One region of the Gordonibacter massiliensis (ex Traore et al. 2017) genome, then DNA from elsewhere that is predicted to be linked to it. Evidence: predicted binding sites of a transcription regulator. Region 1 holds the regulator's gene; the other holds the start of a gene.

The links. Region 1 encodes LexA, which represses DNA repair genes until DNA is damaged. Its sites were predicted from a motif close to CNAACANNTGTTNG; they were not measured.
Region 2: HCH03_RS10000 (DUF1848 domain-containing protein) is a predicted target of LexA. The motif match lies at 2,414-2,427, and genes of this name have one in related genera.

Annotation. Positions count from the first base shown of each region.
Region 1 covers NZ_JAASIO010000012.1:100,631-109,073, forward strand. Annotated here, with positions in the region: gene HCH03_RS12735 (LL-diaminopimelate aminotransferase) at 1-147, shown strand, start outside; gene hflX (GTPase HflX) at 372-1,688, shown strand; gene lexA (transcriptional repressor LexA) at 1,918-2,556, opposite strand; gene HCH03_RS12750 (hypothetical protein) at 2,671-3,003, shown strand; gene HCH03_RS12755 (ATP-binding cassette domain-containing protein) at 3,403-4,914, shown strand; gene nrdR (transcriptional regulator NrdR) at 5,074-5,520, shown strand; gene dut (dUTP diphosphatase) at 5,520-5,966, shown strand; gene HCH03_RS12770 (MerR family transcriptional regulator) at 6,179-6,622, shown strand; gene HCH03_RS12775 (hypothetical protein) at 6,770-7,219, shown strand; gene HCH03_RS12780 (hypothetical protein) at 7,362-8,117, shown strand; gene HCH03_RS12785 (hypothetical protein) at 8,320-8,443, shown strand, end outside.
Region 2 covers NZ_JAASIO010000008.1:101,958-110,400, forward strand. Annotated here, with positions in the region: gene HCH03_RS09990 (NAD(P)/FAD-dependent oxidoreductase) at 1-78, opposite strand, end outside; gene HCH03_RS16420 (hypothetical protein) at 487-1,257, shown strand; gene HCH03_RS10000 (DUF1848 domain-containing protein) at 1,278-2,351, opposite strand; gene HCH03_RS10005 (GNAT family N-acetyltransferase) at 3,420-4,073, opposite strand; gene HCH03_RS10010 (sodium-translocating pyrophosphatase) at 4,155-6,272, opposite strand; gene HCH03_RS10015 (LTA synthase family protein) at 6,574-8,443, shown strand, end outside.

The sequences.
Region 1 (8,443 bases):
GCCACGAAGCTGTTGGAGCAGGCCCACGTCATCGTCACGCCGGGCTCGGGCTACGGTCCGGACGGCGAGGGCTTCGTCCGCATCTCGCTCACCACGCCCGACGACCGGCTGCTCGAAGCGGTGCGGCGCATCAAGGAAGCGATGTAGCGCCGTATCCCGCCTGTTTTCGGCGGCGCCGGCGAATATGCTATGATAGGCGCGCAGACGCTACCGCCTGCGCGCCTTATTGCAGTTCGAGGACGGAGCAACCAGCATGCAGCCAGCTATGTTCGTGATCTAACGGCCGATTCGCCATCGCGGCGAAAGGCAATCTGACTGTTCCCGCACGCCGCTTCCCGCCGCGTGCCTCGATGCGTTGAAAGGTTGGCTCCATGTCCGAATTCGAATCCGTTATCACGCGGGGGATGACCCCTGTTTCCGAAGAGCGTCGCGAGCGCGCCGTCCTCGTGGGCGTCGACCGCCCCGGCGTTTCCTGGCCGCTCGCATCGTCGCTGGCCGAGCTCGAACGGCTCGTCGACACGGCGGGCGCCAACGTCGTGGCGACCACGACCCAGAAGCTCGACGCCCCGAATCCGCGCACGTTCGTCGGATCCGGCAAGGCCGAGGAGGTGGCGGAGTTGGCGCGCGCCCATGCCGCCGACCTCGTCGTGTTCGACGACGAGTTGAGCCCCTCGCAGCAGTCGAACCTCGAGAAGGTGGTGGGCAAGGACGTGAAGGTCATCGACCGCACGGCGCTCATCCTGGACATCTTCGCGCTGCACGCCACCAGCAGGGAAGGCCGCCTGCAGGTGCGCCTCGCCCAGAACGAGTACCTGCTGCCGCGCTTGCGCGGTATGTGGGCTCACCTGGCCTCGAACCGTATGGGCGGCGGCGTGGGGTCGCGCTTCGGCGAGGGCGAAAGCCAGCTTGAGGTCGACCGCCGCATGGTCCGCAAGCGCATCACGTCCATCAAGCGCGAGCTCAAGCACCTGGCCGACGTGCGCGCCGTGCAGCGCGAGAGCCGCTACGAAAGCGGCATGTTCAAGGTCGCGCTGGCCGGCTACACGAACGCGGGAAAGTCGAGCCTGCTCAACCGCCTGACGAACGCCGACGTGCTCGCCTACGACAAGCTGTTCGCAACCTTGGACTCCACCACGCGCAAGTTCGTGCTGCCCGAGGGTCGCGAGATAACCATCACCGACACGGTTGGCTTCATCCAGAAACTCCCCACCACCCTGATCGAGGCGTTCAAGTCGACGCTTGACGAGATAACGGGGGCCGACCTCGTGTTGCACGTCGTCGATGCGTCTTCCGACGAGTACGAGGCGCAGATACGGGCCGTAGAGGACGTGCTCGGGCAGATCGGCGCGCAGGACCTCCGACGCGTGCTCGTGTTCAACAAGTGCGACCTGTTGGACGAGGAACATCTTGCCGCGCTCGAGGCGCGCCAATCGCAGGCGCAATTCGTGTCGGCGGCGACAGGGGAGGGCATCGGCGAGCTGGTGGACCATATCGCCCGCTTGGCCTCGGCGCATGACGAGCATTTGGACGTTCTCGTGCCCTACGGGCGCGGCGATTTGGTGTCCGTCGCGCACGAGCGATGCCATATCCTGTCCGAAACGCACGAGGAGGGCGGCACGCACATCGTCATGCTCGCGGCGCCTTCCTATGCCGGACTGTTCCGTCCGTTCTCGATCGAGCGCTCTTAGAGTTACTCTAAGTCACTCGCAAGGGCGGGTTGCTGCCTGCCCGGCACGAAACCGGGCGGTAAAAACGATCAAGCGGCGAGCGCACCGTGCGTTCGCCGCTTGATTTTTCGACTCTAAGCCTTACTGCACCGGGCGGGCAGCAACTCGCACCCAGCGGGGACCAGCATGCCCAGCCTCTTGCCGTGCGTGAGAGAAAGAAAGGCTTTCCTCGCTACGGTCCCGACGGCCTTTACAGGCGGCGGAACACCGCGACCACCTTGCCTGCGATGGAGCAGTCGGTGGTGATGATGGGATCCATCGTGGAATTCTCCGGCTGAAGGCGGATGTGGTCCGACTCCTTGTAGAACCGCTTGACCGTCGCGCCGTCGTCGATGATGGCCACGACGATGTCGCCGTTGTTGGCGACGGGCTGCTCCTTCACCACCACGTAGTCGCCGTCGTTGATGCCCGCCTCGATCATCGATTCGCCGCGTACCGACAGCAAGAACGACGGCGCGTCGCCCACGATGTCGGTAGGCAGCGAGATGGTGTCGGTGATGTTCTCCTCGGCGAGGATGGGGGAGCCGGCCGCCACGTTGCCCACAAGCGGCACGTTCACCACCTTGTTGAAGCTGGGCTGGATGACGTTGGAAGGGCTTTCCACGTTATCCAACGGATAGGTGAGCGCGATGGAGCGCGACTTGAGGGGATCGCGTTTGATGAGCCCCTTGTCTTCGAGCGCTTTGAGATGCACGTGAACCGTCGAGGGGGAGGAAAGGCCCAGGCTCTGGCAGACCTCGCGCACGGTGGGGCCGTAGCCCTTCTCGCGAATGCACTCCTCGATGCAGTCGAGCACTGCCTTCTGGCGCTTCGTCACTTTTTCGGACATGCCCCGTCCTTTCCCTTGGCGAACAAATGTTTTAATTTCATATTGACATGAACCTTTGTTCGCTCTATTATATATGCGAACAAAGGTTCTACGCAAGGGCTAGGAGGCAGAAAGATGAAGAATTTCGAGGTGCGGTGCGCCACCGATGGCACATCGGCTCTGCAGCCGGAATTCGATTACGCGCCCATGAGCACGGGGGCTATCATCGAGTTTCCCGGGCGCGCCTCCCGACGCGCCCTCGCGTATCCGGAGCGCGATGCGATCCGCGACGTTTCCGCTCGGGCGGCCTCCACGTCGCGTTACGCGGAAGCCTCCCGAACGGCGCACGCCTTCCGCTTCGGCAGCATAGGCGGCTGCGCTTACGGTCGCGTAAGGCCGTGGCAGGCGGCCATCGCCGGTTGCGTCTTCTCCGCCTTGGCGCTTGCGAGCATGTTCGTCGGCCTGTAACGGCCGTTTCGATACCCACAGATGCTGCGTTTCTGTGGCTGCAGGGCGCTCCCGCCACCCCGGGAGCGCCCGTTTTCATCCAAACGTTGCTTCGCAGGCAGGGCGCTTGTGATAAACTGCGTTAAACGTCGAGCATGAGCCGCAAGGTCGTTCGACGCTGGCAGCGACATCCGCGTCATGGTATGGCATCCACGTCAAGGCGCATGCGATAGGGAGACAAGGAACATGAAGCACTAACGAAAGCCTTCGGGCACCCGCATATCATGTCAGATACGCATCGGGTGCGCTTTCGTTATCGTTCCTCGCGTTTTCATCCCCTATTCGAACCATCTCATCGATCCGTTCGAACGATCTCGGCGAAACACCGCGCATCCGGTGCCTCTCGAAGGGAGGCCCTTCATGTTCGTTACCGCACATCACCTCACGTACATCTACGACGGCGCCGACAGCGCCGCCCTTGACGACGCTTCCGTCGCGTTCGCACCCGGCTGGACCGGCGTTGTCGGCTCGAACGGGGCTGGCAAGAGCACGCTGCTCAAGCTGGTCTGCGGAAGCATGGAACTCCAAACAGGGAACGTGACGCCGCGGATCAAGGGATACGTCTGCGCTCAGTCGACCGACGAGCCGCCGTCCGATCTTGAGGAGTTCGCCTGCGATTACGGTCCGACGGCCGTGAGGCTCAGGTACCTGCTCGGTATCGACGATGCGTGGCTTTGGCGGTTCGACACGCTTTCGCACGGCGAGCGCAAACGCATCCAAATAGCGTGCGCTCTCGCCGCCGAGCCGCAGCTGCTCGCGCTCGACGAACCCACGAACCATCTGGACGCCGACGCACGCAGGCAAGTCGCCCGAGCGCTTGCCGCTTATGACGGAGTCGGCTTGCTCGTGTCCCACGATCGATCGCTTCTCGACGAGCTCGTCGGTTCCTGCGTGTTCGTTGAGAAGGGGCGGGCTACAACCGTTTCCGGCACCTACACGCAGGCGAGAGAGGAGATGGCCCTGCGGCGTCGAACCGCTTCCGCAGAGCGCTCGAACGCGCGCCGCGACCTTGCCCGCATCAAAGCCGAAAGCGCCCGAAGGGAAGGGGTCGCCGCGCGTTCCGCCTCTCGGCGCTCTGCGCGGCATCTCGACCCGCGCGACCACGATGGCCGGGCCAAGATCGGCTTGGCCGTGGTCTCCGGCCAAGACGGCAAAACCGGGCGGCTGGCGTCGCACATGGGAAAGCAGGTTGAACGAGCCGAGAAGCGCTTGGCCGAGACGCGCGTCGAGAAAACGTACGGCGGACCTCTCGACTTGGACGCAGCGCCAGCCAAGCGAAAGGTGCTGGCTTCGAAAGAAGCCGGCATTATAGCGCTGGGCAACCGTCGCGTTCTCCATCATCCTGCGCTGCATATCGGCAACGAGGATCGCATCGGCCTCGTAGGGGAAAACGGGGCAGGGAAATCGACCTTGCTCGCCGCAATGCTCGAGCAGGTTACGCTCGCAGAGGGCGTGGTGAGCATTCCCCAAGAGATGGATCGCGAACGCGGGCGAGCGCTGCTCGCGTCCGTGAAAGCCATGGGATCGTCGGACCGCGGGCGCCTGCTCTCCATCGTCGCACGCTTGGATTCTCCGCCGGAGCGCATCTTGGGCGGCGACGAGCTCAGCCCCGGGGAAATGCGCAAGCTCATGCTGGCGCAGGGCCTCATGGGCCGGCCGCACCTCATCGTTATGGACGAGCCTACGAACCACTTGGACATCGGATCCATCGAAGCGCTGCAAACCGTGCTGGCCGATTGCCCTTGCGCGCTTGTGCTCGTGTCGCACGACGAGCGGTTCCTCGAGGCGCTCACAACGTCGAGATGGGTGTTCGACGTGGAACGGACGACCCGAGAAGGGGTGGGGGACACCTATGTGCGGATCGAGCACTGACGAACAGGGGAGACGCGCGTCCAAGCGCGTCTCCCAAGCATGAAGGAGCGTCCCCGTCTCTAGCTGCAAGGCGGGTTTTTTTGCATGGATCGACGATGTTGATTGAACCACAATATCTGGTATGTTAGGCTGAGCCAAAGTCGAGCAAAAGGAGCTCTCATGCGCTGCCCTTCCTGCGGAAACCCTGAATCGAAGGTAGTCGACTCGCGTCCTTCCGAAGACGGCACGGCCATTCGACGCCGTCGCGAATGCCTCGATTGCGGACGGCGCTTCACCACGTACGAGCGCCTTGGCGACAATCCGCTCATCGTCGTCAAGGCCGACGGGTCTTCCGAAGCCTACGATCGCCAGAAGCTTATGCGGGGGCTGCTCATCGCCTGCGCGAAGCGGCCCATATCACCCGAACAGATCGGTTCGCTCATCGACAGCATCGAGACCGAGCTGCGCAACGCGTCATGCAACGAGATCAAGTCGAAAGAGCTGGGCGACATGGCTCTCGTTCGCCTGGCCAAGCTCGACGACGTGGCTTACGTTCGATTCGCGAGCGTTTACAAGGACTTTCAAAACGTCGGCGAGTTCGCCGCCGCACTCGAAGGGCTGCGCTGATGGAACAGTTGCGCGTGCCTATAAAGTCGCTCGACCCCGATCTTCCGATACCTTCGTGCGCCTATGCGGGCGACGCCGCCGTCGACCTGCGCTCAACCGAGGGCACGACGCTGCAGCCGTTCGAGCGCAAGCTCGTGCCCTGCGGCATAGCCGTGGCCATTCCTGCAGGATACGCGGGCTTCGTTCTGCCGCGCAGCGGGTTGGCCGCGAAGCACGGCATGTCCTTGGTGAACTCGCCGGGGCTCATCGACAGCAATTACCGCGGCGAGATCAAAGCCGTGCTCGTCAATCTCGACCCGCATGAGCCGTTCGTTATCGAGCGTGGAGATCGTATCGCGCAGCTGGCTATCATGCGCGTGGCCGATACGACGTTCGAACCGTGCGTCGATCTCCCCGAGACCGATCGAGGAGCGGGAGGCTTCGGCAGCAGCGGCGTGGGAAACTGACGCGATACTCCTCTTCGTCCTCGAATGCATGCGGTGAACCAACGGCCGATCATGACGCAACCGGCAGCGCATCGTTGCACTTAGAGTAACTCTAAGTTAGAATTGTTTGCATTAGAGCTACTCTAAGCAAGTTGTTTTTCGTATTAGAGTTACTCTAATGCGATGGTCTGCTTCCGAATCTCGCGACCGAGAACCCAAGCATAAGGAGAGCCATGGACGATACCGAACAGATCGACCGAATCGGCTTCGAAGGTTCGTCCGGTTGCGATCGTGATCCTGCATACGGCATCGCCGACGTCGTTTCCATAACGGGCATATCGGCGTTCACCATTCGCTATTACGACAAGTGCGGATTCTTTCCCGATCTTCACCGAGACAAACGCGGCGTGCGCTCGTTTTCCGAAGCCGACATCGCCCAACTGCACCTTGTGGAAGCCCTTCGAAAAAGCGGGCTCTCGATCGAGGGCATCCAGTATTTCGTACGCCTTTGCAAGCAAGGCTCCGCCACGCAGCCCGAGCGCCTGAGGATACTTCGAGCCCAAGAGACCGTGCTCGAATACCAGCGCGAGGAGTTGGACGAAAGTTTGAAACGACTCCATGCCGCTACGGTGGATTTGGAGTCGACCAATCACCCGAATCGGTCCGACGTGCTATAGTGCGTGAACGGAACAAGAAAAAGGCTCGTTTGCACGACCTAGGAGTCATCCGAAGCAAAGATAGGGCCTTAGAACGGCTCTCAGAGCCTCGTTTATAAAACCGCAGGTCAAACACGTTGTTTTTCTAAAGATTGGACAAGATTTACCATGGACGAGCAAAACAGGCCGTCACAGCCCTCGAAATCGCCCGAACCCCCGTACCAGAAGCCGAAACCCCAGCCGAACATGCAAGACATGCGCACCCTGAAGGTAGCCCAGAACCTCGCCATGGTGGCGAGCCTTGCGGGTCCGGTGTCGATATTCATCGGAGGCGTTTTCTTGAGCACCGCCGGATTGGTGTGCGCCATTGTTGCGCTCTACAAACTGAACGGACTGGCGAAAAAGAACAGTGATTTCGCCATGGCTGCGAAACGCTTGAAGCGGGTTTGCATAACAGCCATCGTAATATGCGGCATAGCGCTCGTGCTGAATGCGATCTCGGCGTACCTGATGTACCCGATGGTCCTCGAGGCCCTTGAATCCGGCGACTACGGAAACCTAGGCTCCAACCTGGGAACAAGCCCCGACGCGCCCAAGGGAAGCTCCACCTGGGGATAACACACTACCCCGCAACGATCGATGATTTATTGATAACATGTCTTATGTAAAGTTGAGTAGCATACAGTAGCTAGGTCTTTCTTCATAGTCGGTGCTTGTCGAATTGTAGTAGCCAGCTTCTAGGTTTTATCAAGGAATGGATATGGTTGAGCCCTATTTCAATGCGTGGTTAGAAATCGACAAGGCTGAACGCGGGATTGCTCCGACGCTCAGCAAGTTCAATGAAGTTTGGCGGAGCATGAATTTGCCGGAGCGACTCATGATCGCACTGTTCTTGTTTTCGGATTTTGCGCTGATTGCTTTCAGCATTATCGTACAGTTCGACCATTCTCTTCTTTATTTGTTCGGCTTCGGTATTCTTTTGTTTTTGGTCTTAACGCTTCTCACGTTTCGTACATCCATCTCGTTCCATCGAAGGCTGCCTGGATATTCGGTTAAGCATGCTGCAGATTTTTCCCAGAGTCTTCGTGATGTATATCAAGAAATAGGGCTTGTGAGTTATGGACAGATAGAGCTCGTGCGAAACGAAGCAGCAGAGATGTTGGATCGGAAAGAGCGAAGTAGGGCTGCCATCATTCGATATACATTCGATGCCGTTGTCTTGGTCATTTTAGCCGCGACCGTCAATCATCTGGTGGGATTGCTCGAGCATGGTATGTCGCTCGAAGAGGTGGTAGCGTTCTTGATTTTCGAGATTGTGATGGCGGCGATCATTATTCTCCTTGTATACGGGTTGTGGCTTGCTTATGATCGTCTCGGCGCCCTCCCCACTCCGAAGCTCCGCTCGTTTATTGAGGATCTGACGAGTCTGATGATCTACCAGATCGGAGTGGATTCTTCTTGCCAGAACATTCGATCGCGCGCCGTGATGAAGCGCGTCTCCAAGAAACTTGCTTAGTGTTGCCATAGGCAAGCAATATGCGCAACGCGGTTCGTATTCGCGTCTGCGCGTATTCGCTGTTAGGTTTCGATGGGGAACGTTTCCGTTGTCGGGCCAAACGGAAACGTTCTTAGGAAACGCCTCTCCCCTTCCTATAATGGGCTTGCGTATCGGCGGCTGACGATCCTTGGGGAGGTACCTTATGAATCGCGAGGAGTTCATGGCTCTGGAATCATCGAAGAAGGCGGAAGAGCTGAACGTCTTCATCGAAGCGGGAATGAGCCAGAAAGAGGCTATGGCGCAGATAGGGGTCAGCCTGAAGGACCTCATGGTGGCGCAGGTGT
Region 2 (8,443 bases), on a different contig from region 1:
CTCGACGAGCGCGAGCGCGCAGAAGATGCCGGCAGGTCCCGCGCCGACGATGACGACGTCCGTATCCCGTGCGCCCATGGCGCGCCTCCTTCGCTTGTGCGCGCCGCAGTGCGCGCGCGTTCCGGTCTCTATTGTAGCGCACCGCATCCCGCCCGGCCGCAGCGGGCCGGGCGGCGCTACCGCGCCGTTGGCTTCCGTTCCTCGGACCGCCGGCAGCCCCCTGCGCCTGAACGACCGGGCGAACCCGACGCCTGCCGTCGTGCCGCCGTCGGCCGCGCCGCCACGCTCGCGCGTCCCGGCGCAGGGGCGGCCGATCGTGGAGAATCGTTGCAGGTCCTGTGATGACGGCGTGCCCGCCCTGTGTTGGTTCGGCGGGTTTCGGAGCCTTCCTCACCTCGGGCGTTGCCGTTTCGTTACCATCGTGAGCCGACGGCCGCACACCCACTCCAAACGCACCCGACACGGCCGTGGAAAGGATGCTGATCCATGGCATCGCGCGCTCTTCCGACGGCGCTCGCTCATCTCGCGGCGCTCGTCCTGCTCCTTCTGATCTGCCTGCCCGCCCAGCGGGCCGAGGCCGCGCCGCTCTCGGCCGACGTTGCCGCGACGTCCCTCGTTTCGGGCCCCGCCGCGAGCCTCTCCCTTCCCCCGCTTCCCACCGCGACGGCCTCTTGCGCCCCCGTCTCGCTCTCCCCCCTCGAAGCGGGCGCCTCCTCCGACCTCGAGGTCCTGGCCACGGCGCAGGCCGTCTACGAACGGCAGCAGGCCGAGCGGGCCGAAGCAGCGGCCGCCCAGCGCACCGACAAGGTGCTCGCCTACGACCCGGCGCTCATCGCGGCCATCGGCAACCAGGCGAACGGAGGCCACACGGTGTGCTGTCCCGGCTACGCCTGCGCGTACGGCGATGCCGTGCTCACCGGCCAGGCGAGGGACCACGCCGCTTACGGCTGCGGCTGCTGCACCTGGCCGGGATGGGGCGGCGGCGACTCGTCGTTCCGCTCGCTCGGATCGGACGCGGCGCTGCTGCGCGAGGCCTACGACGAGATAGCGGCCGGGCGCCCCACCGTCGCGCACGTGTCCGGCCCGTACGGCGAGCACTGGATCTGCCTCATCGGCTACCGGGACGCCCAAGATCCCGACGCGCTCACGCTGGACAACTTCGTGGCGCTCGACCCCGCGAACGGACAGGAGGTCGTCGCCTCCTACCGCTACGTGCCCTACGGCGACGCCTGCGAGCACGTGAGCGACCTGCGCTAGGCTCCGAGACGGCGCGCCCGTCAGAACAGCGGGAGGGTGGCCTTCGGCAGCGGCGGCATCGCGCGCTCGGTCACCACGTCGTCCGGCCGCAATCCGTCGCAGAGCATCGGCGCGTGCGGATCGTAGCGCGCAAGGCGCCACGGAGCCCCGTCGTCCGCGAGGGCCACCCTCGGTTTCGCGCCGCCCGCCCGCTCCCCTTGCGCCGCATCGGCTTCCGCGCACGCCCCCGCCGGCCCGACGACGGACGCATGCGCCCCCTGGCCGGCACCGCCCGTCCAGCGCGCCCCCGGGTTCGCGTAGCAGTAGACGCAGGCGTTGGCGCACGTGTCGTACGTTCCCACGTCCACGCTGGGCGCGCAGCGGCACGCACCGGCCTCGCCCGGCGAACCCTGGCGCGCGGCGACCCCGGCCACGCGCGCGACGAGCGCCGCGTCGATGCAGCCCGCGCCCGCGAGGCCCGCCTCCGCGAGCGCGGGATCGCCGCATCCGCCCACTTCCATGCCGTGCGCCGCGCCTATCTCGGCCAGCTTGAGCGAAAGCGCGGCTTTGCGCTCCTGCGCCACGCCGTGCAGCCCGAGCGCCTCCAGGCGGGGTGCGATCTTGGGGTACGCGTCCAAAAAGCTCAGGCGGCACGAGCGCGTCGATCCTTCCAGCTTGCGCGCGAACGTCTCGAAGTAGCGCAGATGGTGCTCCTCCGTGTAGCGCCCGCCCGCCCCGCCCAGCAGGATGGGGCTGTAGCGCCACACGACGCGATCCGGGCCTATCGCGCGGGCCAGGGCGCGGAACGTCTCGACGAGCACGGCCTTGCGCGGCAGCCCGGCCTCCACGTCGGAGCCGTAGGCGTTGAGCGTGAACTGCACGAACCACGGCGCGGGCGAAACCCGTTCCAGCCGGTCGAGCCGCGCCAGCAGCGGCGCGGGGTCCTTCGTCCAGAACGCGATGCAGTCCACGGCGCGCCCGTCGAGCGCCACCCGGCTCACCTGCGCGCGGTTCATCGGGTTGCGCACGAGGGAGTAGCCCTCCTCCAGGCGGTTCAGCATCCAGTCCATGAAGAACCGGGGTATGTCCGTGCGCCGCGACGCGCTCACGATCATGGACGAGTTCCTCCTTACGGTATCGCCTTCCGATCGAACATACCACAGGAAGCGGCAACAAGCAAACGGATGTTCTTGCTATAAGGTGCGCCCGCCACTTGGGAAGCGTGCGCTTCAAGGGCAATCGCCCAGCCCCACGTCAAGCCGACGTTGGCATAGCCCAAGTCGACGCCGACTTGACGGCGAAAGGCGCCTCTGCCCCCCCCGCGCATGCGGGCGCAGGTGCCGCATCCGTGCCGATTTGCCGGCAGAGATCAGGGCGGCTCTAGGCAAAACCAGCGTTAAAGGCGGCAGACAGAGTCTGGATCGACTTCGTCTTGCAAAAACCTCACCGACCTTCGGGAAGGCCCGTTCTTTTTGCGGGAGCTCCTCCCAGCCGACCTGATTGCAGGTCGCTCGATTCGGAATGCGACGCATGTTGGCACGTGCCAACAGCGGTCTAGCAGAGAGCTTGGCTGGGAATAGCACGAATCGACGGTTATGAACGATTTCAGTAGCTGTGGAAAGTGCCAACTGGGATTATGCAGACGATACCGTCTTTTTCGGCGAAAAAATCGTTCATAACCGTCGATTCGTGCCGTCGGCCGATCCGCCGGCGTTGAACCGCCGCGAATGCATGCTCATGCCCGCATCGGGCGGCAAAGGCTTCGGCCTGGTCGCAACCAGCTTCCGCCAAGGTGGAAAGGGCCGCGAAGCGGGGCGGAGCATGCACGAGCGCGACGTCGACCAGGTCATATGCCCATGGCAAACCCAACAGCGAAAGGGCCGTCGTACGCGCAGCATCCGCCCAAGGCGATGCCGAGGCACCCGAAACGCCCGAGCGACCGCGCCCCGGCGCGTGCGACCCGGGCAGGCGCCTCGAAGATGCGGTACGGCAGGGCGCGGGAAGAACCCGCAGCCGTCCTCGAGACGCGACACCTCGGTGATCCGTATCGCGTTTCCGAGCCCTCCCCTGTGACGGACCGCCCTTGGCGCGTGCCGTGCTTCGAATCGCCTGCAACCATGCGGGGCGACGCGGTACACGCCGACTCCGGTTCGCCGCGGAAGCGGCGACCTATGGCGGGCACCTCACCAGCCGGACGCCTTCTTGCGCTGAGAGACCAGCTCCAAGAACCGGAGCTGGGACGGGGTGCCCGCCCTCTTCTCCTTCGGCGGAAACGCCCGGTCGAACGCCGCCGCTGCCGCTTCGTCCACGTCGTAGGCGGCATCCTCCACGTAGCGGCCCGCCGCGCCGGCGAGCGCGCCCTCGCGCAGCTCGCGAACCTGCAGGGCCGCGGCGTACTCGTCGTCGGACGTGCGGATGCGCAGGTCCTCGGCCGGGACGAAACCCCGCCGTCCGTAGTAGGCCGGGTCGCCGCATAGCAGCACCGCGTCGAACCCCAGCGAGCGGGCATCCTCCGCCGTGCGCTCGATCAGGGCCGCGCCCGCTCCTGCGCCCTGGCAGGCGGGCAGCACCCCCACGGGGCCGAACGAGAGCACCTCGCGCACCCGGCCGTCGTCGCCTTCCACCGTTGCGCGCATGCACGCCGACCCACCCACCACCTCGCCGTCGCGCGCCGCAACCAGCTCGAGCTCGGGCACGAACGCCGGGCTTTTTCGCATGACGTGCAGCAGGAAGTGCTCGACGCACCCTGGGGCGTAGCGGTTCCAAAACGCCTCGCGCATGACGTCCTCGAGGGCGGCGCGATCGTCTGCGCCCGCACGCCGGATCTCGATGTCCATAAGGGCTCCCTCCCCGAAACAGCGCGGAGGCCCCGGCGATGCCAGGGCCTCCGATTCTCACACTCTGTCGCGCAAGGCTTCTTAGAACAGGGCCTGCACCGCGATGAACATCGGGGCGAACGTCAACGACACGATGGTCATGAGGTTGATGAGGATGTTCATGGACGGGCCGGAGGTGTCCTTGAACGGATCGCCCACGGTGTCGCCCACGACGGCGGCCTTGTGGGCCTCGGAGCCCTTGCCGCCGTGATGGCCCTGCTCGATGTACTTCTTCGCGTTGTCCCACGCGCCGCCGGCGTTGGACATGAAGATGGCCATGAGCATGCCCGTGGCCACGGCGCCGGCCAAAAAGCCGCCCAGCATGGCCGGGTTGAAGCAGCCGATGGCGACCGGCACGATGATGGCCAGGATGCCCGGCAGCATCATCTCGCGCAGCGCCGAGGACGTGGAGATGGCCACACACTTGTCGTACTCGGGCTCGGCCTCGTAGGTCATGATGCCCTTGATCTCGCGGAACTGGCGGCGCACTTCCTCCACCATGGCGTGGGCCGCGCGCGACACCGCGCCCATGGTGAGGGCGGCGAACATGAACGGCATCATGGCGCCGATGAAGATGCCGGCCACGATGAGCGGATCGGTGAGCGTGAGCTCGAACGCCGGGATGGCATGGTGCATCGTGGCCTGGTAGGACACGAACAGCGAGATGGCCGACAGGCCCGCGGACGCGATGGCGAAGCCCTTCGCGATGGCGGCCGTCGTGTTGCCCACGGCGTCGAGGGCGTCGGTGCGGTCGCGCACCTCTTCGGGCAGGCCCGCCATCTCGGCGATGCCGCCCGCGTTGTCGGCCACGGGGCCGTAGGCGTCCACGCCAATGGTGATGGCCGTGTTGGACAGCATGCCCGTGGCGGCCAGACCCACGCCGAACAGGCCGACGGCGATGCCGCCTTCAGCCGACGCGGCCGGGAAGGCCATGTTGCCGAACGTGTACGCGCCGATGATGGCGAGCGCCACCAGCACGATGGGGGCGATGGTGGACAGCATGCCCGTGCCCAGGCCCTCGATGATGACGGTGGCCGCGCCGGTGTCAGCGGCGTCGGCGATCTTGTGCACCGGCTTGTACTTGTCGGAGCAGAAGTACTCGGTGATCTTGCCGATGGCGAGGCCCGCCACCAGGCCGCACAGCACGGAGCCGAACAGCCACAGCGGCTCCGCCTCGACGCTCTGGGAGTTCCACGCAAAGAACAGGCAGAAGATCACGATGATCTCGATGGCCGCAGCCACGTACGTGCCGCGGTTGAGGGCCTTGTGCAGCGCGGCGCCTTCCTTGGCGCGCACGGCGAACAGGCCGATGATGGACGTGATGATGCCGCAGCCCGCGATGATGACCGGCGTGACGAGCGCCCACACCAGGTCGCCCGTGGCGAAGTAGCCGCCCAGCGCGCCGAACGTGGCCGCGAGGATGGTGGGGGCCAGGATGGCGCCCGTGTAGGACTCGAACAGGTCGGCGCCCATGCCCGCGACGTCGCCCACGTTGTCGCCGACGTTGTCGGCGATGGTGGCCGGGTTGCGCGGATCGTCCTCGGGAATGCCCGCTTCGACCTTGCCCACGAGGTCGGCGCCCACGTCGGCCGCCTTCGTGTAGATGCCGCCGCCCACACGGGCGAACAACGCCACGGCGGACGCGCCGGTGGCGAAGCCCTCGACCATGCCGATGTTCGTGTGCATGAGATCGACCAGCTCGGCGTTGATGTCCACGCCCATGGCGAGGCCGAACACCATGGCGATGAGCCACAGCGACAGGCCCAGCAGCGCGAACGAGGCCACGCACAGGCCCATGGTGAGGCCCGACTTGAAGCTGATGTTCAGCGCCTTGGCCACCGACTCCTCGGCGGCATGCGCGGTGCGCGTGTTGGCGCGCGTGGCGACGTGCATGCCCGCGTAGCCCGCGGCGGCCGACATGACGCCGCCGGTGACGAACGCGAGCGCCGTGATGGGCGACAGGAAGATCGCCATGACGATGGCCACGACGACCATGAAGATGACGAGCAGCTTGTACTCGCTCATGAGGAACGCCTTGGCGCCCTGCTGGATCTTCAGCGAAATGTTGTTCATCTTGTCGGGACCCGGGTCTTGCCTTAGCACCCAGGAACCGAGGTAGCCCGCCATGCAGATGCCTATCAAGGCGCACACGGGGGCCATCCATGCGACTGCGGTAGTCACGTGTTTCCTCCTTGGTTCGTCCGTTACTGACGATGCGGCCTTCTCACCGGGCATTGTGGTGGGAAGATCGCAACTGCCTCATTTTAGGGGATTCGAAGATAATGTGAAGGGGAAATCGAGGTTTTTTGGAGGTGCGCCCGTATCGGCCCGTCAGGCGGTCGCGCTTCGCCGACCGGCTCGCCGCTCGCCGGCGCTCGCGGCCGAAACCGCCGGGATCTCGGGTATGATGGAACATTCTTATATGCGATGCGTTCGAACGTTCATGATCGAGGAGTGCTTTATGACCTTGAGCCGGCCCCGCCTCTCCGCGCCGCTCCGGCCCCCCGCCCCCGAGGACCCCTCCCCCACGGCCCGCGCGCGCCCGAAGCGCGCCGAAGTCGTCGGCGCGCTGCTCGGCGCCGCCTTCGCCCTGGGGCTTTGCGCGTACGCCGCCGCCGGGTTCGCCGACGCGCCTTGGCAGGCGGTGGCGGCGGCCGCCCTCGCGATAGCGGCCTGCTCCTGCGCGCCGCTCGCCCGCGGCCGCCTGCCCGAGCGCGGCCGGCGCGCGGCCGGCGCCGCGCGCCCCTTCGCCGTGGCGCTCGCCGTGCCGGCGGGCTTCTACCTGCTGGAGCGGCCTTGGAACGACGGCCTGTTCGCCATGGACCCCTACTACGCGGCGGCGAACCTGTGCGTGCTCGCGCTCCTGTTCGCCGTCGTGTACTTCGCAGGGCAGCGCTCCCGCGCGTCCGTGGCGGCGTTCTTGGCGGCCTGCCTCGCGGCCGGCGTGGCGAACCATTTCGTCATCGCGTTCAAGGGCCAGCCCATCGTGCCGGCGGACCTCTTCGCGCTCTCGACGGCGGCCTCGGTGGGTTCGGGCTACACCTTCGCGCTCGACGCGCGGCTGCTCGAGGCCCTGGCGGCTTTCGCCGCATGCTGCGCGGTGCTCGCGTTCCTGCCGAAGGTGCCGGCCACGCCGCGTCGCGTCGCGGCCAACGCCGTGTGCGCCCTGGCCGTGGCGGGATGCTTCGGCTGGTGGATGGGGTCCTACGACATCGAGGAGGCCTATGCCTGCCCGGTGGACGTGTGGGGCGTGAAAGAGTCCTACGCCGAACGCGGGTCGGCCCTGTGCTTCTTGAAGCGCGTCCAGGACCTGAGCCCCGCCGAGCCCGACGGCTACGCCGCCGCAGCGGCCGACGAGCTGCTGGCCCGGCACGCCGACGCGGTGCTCGAGGACGGGGCGGACCGGCCCTCGGCCCCCACCGTGATCGCCGTGATGAACGAGACGTTCGCCGACCTCTCGCGCTATCCCGGGCTGGCCGACACCGACGCGCGGCCCGCGTACTACCACGACATCGCGGCGAGCGCCCTGGAGGCGGGCGACGCCTACGTCTCGGCGCTGGGCGGCGGCACCTGCAACAGCGAGTTCGAATTCCTCACCGGATCGAGCATGGGGTATCTGGGCGGCGGCGTGTACCCCTACGTGCTCTACGACCTGGACGGTTCCGAGAGCCTCGTGTCGTACTTCTCGTCGCTGGGCTACGCCACGCACGCCGTCCACCCCGCCGAAAGCGCGAACTGGCGCCGCGACCGCGTGTACGGGCAGCTGGGCTTCGACGACTTCGCCGACGGCCGGGCGTTCTCGGAGGCCGACACGCTGCGCGGGCTGGCCACCGATCGCGCGACCTACGACCACGTGCTCGACCTGCTCGCGGCCGACGAGGGACCCCAGTTCGTGTTCGACGTGACCATTCAGAATCACGGGGGCTACGACGTGGGCGGCATCGCCGAGGAGGACGCCGTGAGCGTGCCCTTGGCCGACGGCTTGGCCTCCTCCGAGCTCGACGAGTACGCGAGCTGCATCCGCCAGGCCGACCGCGACCTGGCCTACCTGGTGGAGCGGCTCGACGCGCTCGAGCGGCCCGTGGTGCTGTGCTTCTTCGGCGACCACCAGCCCGGCTTCAGCGACTGGCTGTTCGAGGTCACCTACGGAGCCCAAGCCGACGAGATGGGTCTGGACGCCGTGCAGGAACGCTACACGGTTCCCTATCTTATCTGGGCGAACGAGGCCGCGCGCGAGAACGGCGCGCAGGCACCGGAGCGCGGGGGCGAAAGCATGGGGGCGCGCTCGAGCCTGAACTACCTGGGAGCCAAAGTCGTGGAGGCGGCCGGGC